2 regions of the Streptomyces sp. NPDC059564 genome follow, and region 1 is predicted to be linked to the other one. Evidence: riboswitches for the same ligand, from Rfam matches in the RefSeq annotation. Region 1 holds a riboswitch; the other holds the start of a gene.

Region 1 (2,188 bases):
AGGTGCTGGATCCGGCCGAGGACTGGGTGGTTGTAAGCCTCACACCCCGTTTCCCCAGGTAGGCGGCAGTGCTGTGAGGGTGTGAGCCTGTTAGGCGGAGCTCGCGCCCATGCTTCCGTACGGCCTGGCACCTGCCCGCCGGCGCGGACGACGATGGAGTCATGGGCGAGCACGACCAGGACCAGCAAGCCGTCGCCGAACCGGCGCGGCCGCCGCTGACCGTGGCGCAGGCCCTAGAGCCGCCAGTACGTACCGGTGTGGGAGTCGACGTGCACCACGTGGTGGCCGACGCGTACCACGTGGTGGTCCGGGCCGGACCAGGAGCCGGTGGCGCCGTCGGTGGCGGGTAGCGGGGTCCAGATCTCCAGGAAGGTGGAGCCGTCCGGGTTGGTGCCCTGCTCGATGAGGTTCGCTCCGTCCCGCCGGAGGGTGCCGGTGTCTTCGCCGGGCTGGCCCGTGAGGTGGTGGAAGTGCACCTGGGAGCCGTCGAAGGAGGTCGTTCCGGCGAAGCCCCGGCTGTCGGCGTAGTACGGGCCGGCCTGCAGCCACACCACTTCGCGGTCCTCGACGAGGGGTCCGCCGTCGCGGCTGATGCCGCGCCGCAGCCAGGCGCCGTGCTCGGGTACGGGGATGCCGGGGCCGTCCGGGACGCGGCCCGCCGGGCCGGGCTCAGGCACGGTCATCGGTGGCGGGGTCGTCGTCGGCGGCCAGGAGTGTCAGCGGTACGTTGCCGCGTACGGCCTGCGAGTAGGGGCAGACCGCGTCGGCCCGGTGCAGCAGGGGCTGGAGGTCCGCCGCCCGCCACCCGGGCAGGCTGACGGTGAGGGTCACCGCGAGGCCGTAGCCCGCGGGCGTGTCCGTGGTGCCGAGCTGTACTTCGCAGGCCACGCGCGCGGCGGAGGCGTCCGCCCCGAACTCGGCGGCGACCTCCGCGAGCGCGGAGGTGAAGCAGGCGGCGAAACCGGCCGCGAACAGCTGCTCGGGGTTGGTGGTGCCGGGCACCTTCTTGCGCGGCGGGGCGAGGCGGAGGTCCAGGCGTCCGTCGTCCGTGCGGACGGATCCGGTACGGCCCCCGGCGGCGTGTGCGGTCGTCCGGTACAGGCTGCGGGTGAGTGGCACGGTCATGGCGTTGGGCCCATCTTGTTCGACGAGGACGCTGCCCGGGTGCGGACAGCGTACGGCGCTGCTCGTGCGGCACCGCGCGCGTCGTCGTGCGTAACCGGGTACGGCGCATCTCGTCCGGGGCCTTGGACCGGCCGCCGGACAATCTAGCAACGGGGGCCGTCGCCCGAGGACAATCCCCGCGGTGAAGTTCCTCACCCGCCGCCGGCCCGGCCGACGGCTCGGGCAGGCACACACCGGGTGGGCGGGTGCGGTGCGTCGTGGCCGCGGGCCGCTTTCTACACTCGCCCCGTGGACGCGATGAGATGTACCTACTGCGGTGGTGTCGGCCTGGAGCCGGGTTTCGTCGAGGACGCGGGGGAGGGGGCCCGGGGGTACGCACGCTGGATCGCCGGGCCGCTGGAACGCGGCCTGTTCGGCGGTGCCAGGCGGCTGGGCAGGCCCCGGCGGCGCATCGAGGCGTACCGCTGCCCGCACTGCGCCCACCTGGAGCTCTTCGCGACCGAATCCGTCTGACGGCCGGACGCGGGACCGCGGTGCTCCCGCCGCGGTCCCGGCGCCGGGCCGTGCGGTACGCGCCCGATCGTGCGCCCGCACGCCTCCGCACGCCTCCGCACGAGGGATGACCGCAGGTCGCCGCCCCACGACCATGACCGTCGTCATCACGGTGTATTCCTTCGCGGAAGGCAATGCGCAGGGGCCGGCCTGCTCTTCACCGCCGCCCAGGCGCCCACCCCGCTGCACTACGTCTTCGGCGACATGAAGGTCCTCACCCCCGCCGAAGTCCTCCACTACACCGACCACGCCCTGCGCCACCACAGCGGCGCCTGCCATCTCGTACGCACCAACATCGCGCACCCCTTCGATGCAGTGTTCGGCAGCGCCACCACGCGTGCTGCCTGAACGGGCTGTGGGGGAAGGCGTACGGGGGCGTGACCGTGGTCCCGCTACGGCGCCGAGTCTGTCGCCCAGCTCCCGCAGGCGCCGCCATGCCGGACCCCGAAGCCGGCCTCGTTGCCGAGGTGCTGATCTTGGCCCTCGGCCTTCAGCTTCGCGACTCCGCCGG
Region 2 (2,188 bases), on a different contig from region 1:
AGTACACGATCACCTTGCGGCCCTTGTGGGCGGCCAGCGACACCTCGTTGCCGTCCGCGTCGGGCAGGGTGAAGGCGGGGGCGGTGTCGCCCGGCTGGAGTCGCTCGCTCATCGGTAGGTCTTCTCCTCGGGAGGGGAACGGTACGCCACGAGACTAAGCTGACAGACTGTTCATGGCGGACTACGCCCCATGCGACCACGAGTACGACACGACGACGGAGGCAGCGCGGTGCCGGAAGCCAGGACCCCCGCACAGATCGAGGCGGACATCGTCCGCCGCCGCGAGCAGCTCGCCGAGACGCTCGACGAGATCGGCGTGCGCATGCACCCGAAGACGATCATCGGGGACGCGAAGGCCAAGGCGGTCAGCGCTGTGGACCACACCGCCGGGCGCGCCTTCGTGGCCGTCAACCGGCTCGTCACGGACGTGAAGGGCGGCCTGTGCCGCGAGGACGGCGCTCCGCGCGCGGACCGGATCGTGCCCGTCGTGCTCCTCGCGGCGGGTGTGGTGGGCCTGCTCGTGGTCTCGGCGCGCCGCAAGCGGTGAGGACCCTCCGGGGTACGGGGCGCGCCGGGGCAGGTAGGTTCGTGGCGTGAGCGAGAACACCACCCACGACAAGCTGCCCATCCGCATGCTGCACGACCGCGTGCTCGTGAAGTCCGACCTGCCCGAGGGCGAGCGGCGCTCGGGCGGCGGCATCCTGATTCCGGCGACGGCCGCGGTGGGCAAGCGGCTCGCCTGGGCCGAGGTGGTCGCGGTCGGCCAGAACGTGCGCAGCGTGGAGCCGGGCGACCGGGTCCTGTACGACCCGGAGGACCGGGCGGAGGTCGAGGTGCGCGGGGCGACGTACGTGCTGATGCGCGAGCGGGACCTGCACGCCGTGGCCGCGGAGCGGCTGGAGGGGTCCAAGGACTCCACCGGGCTGTACCTCTGAGCCCCTGATCCACTTCTGAAGGGCCGGTGACCGGGGTCACCGGCCCTTTTCGGTGCCTTTTGCTACGGTGGTGGGGAACCCCCGACGAGACGCGCCGTACCGGGTTGCAGGACGCAAAGACGACGCACTTCCTTTCCGTTCTCGTCCCGGAGGTGCCTCGTCATGGCATGGGTTCTTCTCATCGTCGCCGGTCTCATCGAAGTCGGCTGGTCGATCGGCATGAAATTCACCGAGGGCTTCACCCGGCTCTGGCCGTCCGTCTTCACGGGCGCGGGCATCGTCGCGAGCATGGTGCTGCTGTCGTACGCGGCGAAGACCCTGCCCATCGGTACGGCGTACGGCGTCTGGGTGGGCATCGGTGCGGCCGGTGCGGCCGTGCTCGGGATGGCGGTGCTGGGAGAGCCCGTCACCGCCGCCCGGATCTTCTTCATCTGTCTGCTGCTGGTCGCCGTGGTGGGCCTGAAGGCGACCTCGGGTCACTGACCCTCACTCACTCCAGGAGGTCGGCCGCGGGGCGGCGGTTGCGGAAGGTGCCGCCGCCCTGGGTCTCGCCGCCGGTGGTCTCGCCGCCGGTGGTCTGTCCGCCCGTTGTCTGTCCGCCCGTTGTCTGGCCGCCCTGCGTTTGGCCGCCCTGGGTCTGGCCGCCTTGCGTTTGACCGCCTTGCGTTTGACCGCCTTGGGTCTGGCCCCCGTTGGTCTGGCCGCCTTGCGTCTGGCCGCCCTGGGTCTGGCCCCCGTTGGTCTGGCCGCCCTGGGTTTGGCCGCCTTGGGTCTGGCCCCCGTTCGTCTGGCCGCCCTGGGTCCGGCCGTCCTGGGTCTGTCCGCCCGTCGGCGGGGTGGGCTCGGCGGGCGGCCGGCTGTCTTCGGGCGGCTGCGGGGTGGTGGGCTGGACCGGCGGCGGGGGCTGGGCCGCGCCGGGCTGGAGCTCCAGGTCGAAGTCCACCGGGTCCGTGGCCTCCAGGGCCGCCTTCGTGTACGCGGCCCAGATCCGCGCCGGATAGCCGCCGCCCCCGATACGGGCCTCGCCGAGCGCCCCGTAGAGGGACTGCAGGGTGCCCGTGTCCGGGTCCTGGCCCATCATCGCGACGACCGTGACCAGGTCCGGGGTGTACGCCGCGAACCACGCCGAGCGGTCGACTTCGGCGGTGCCGGTCTTGCCCGCGGCCGGGTGGCCGGCCGCCAGGGCCGCCGTACCGGTGCCGTTGTCCACGACGCTGACCAGCATGGAGGTGGTCGTGTCGGCGGCTTCGCGG

Evidence for each region. Region 1 has a riboswitch for guanidine ahead of ACFV0Q_RS19135 (Ohr family peroxiredoxin). Riboswitches for the same ligand answer to the same signal wherever they lie in the genome.
Region 2: another riboswitch for guanidine. It lies ahead of ACFV0Q_RS24895 (multidrug efflux SMR transporter); the one in region 1 lies ahead of ACFV0Q_RS19135 (Ohr family peroxiredoxin).

The regions. Positions count from the first base shown of each region.
Region 1 is NZ_JBHWBP010000102.1:11,207-13,394, reverse strand. It holds gene ACFV0Q_RS19145 (hypothetical protein) at 1-62, shown strand, start outside; gene ACFV0Q_RS19140 (hypothetical protein) at 234-683, opposite strand; gene ACFV0Q_RS19135 (Ohr family peroxiredoxin) at 670-1,125, opposite strand; guanidine-III (ykkC-III) riboswitch at 1,201-1,263, opposite strand; gene ACFV0Q_RS19130 (hypothetical protein) at 1,423-1,638, shown strand; gene ACFV0Q_RS19125 (hypothetical protein) at 1,882-2,025, shown strand.
Region 2 is NZ_JBHWBP010000166.1:4,942-7,129, reverse strand. It holds gene bcp (thioredoxin-dependent thiol peroxidase) at 1-112, opposite strand, end outside; gene ACFV0Q_RS24905 (DUF3618 domain-containing protein) at 230-547, shown strand; gene ACFV0Q_RS24900 (co-chaperone GroES) at 594-935, shown strand; guanidine-III (ykkC-III) riboswitch at 990-1,064, shown strand; gene ACFV0Q_RS24895 (multidrug efflux SMR transporter) at 1,098-1,418, shown strand; gene ACFV0Q_RS24890 (transglycosylase domain-containing protein) at 1,426-2,188, opposite strand, start outside.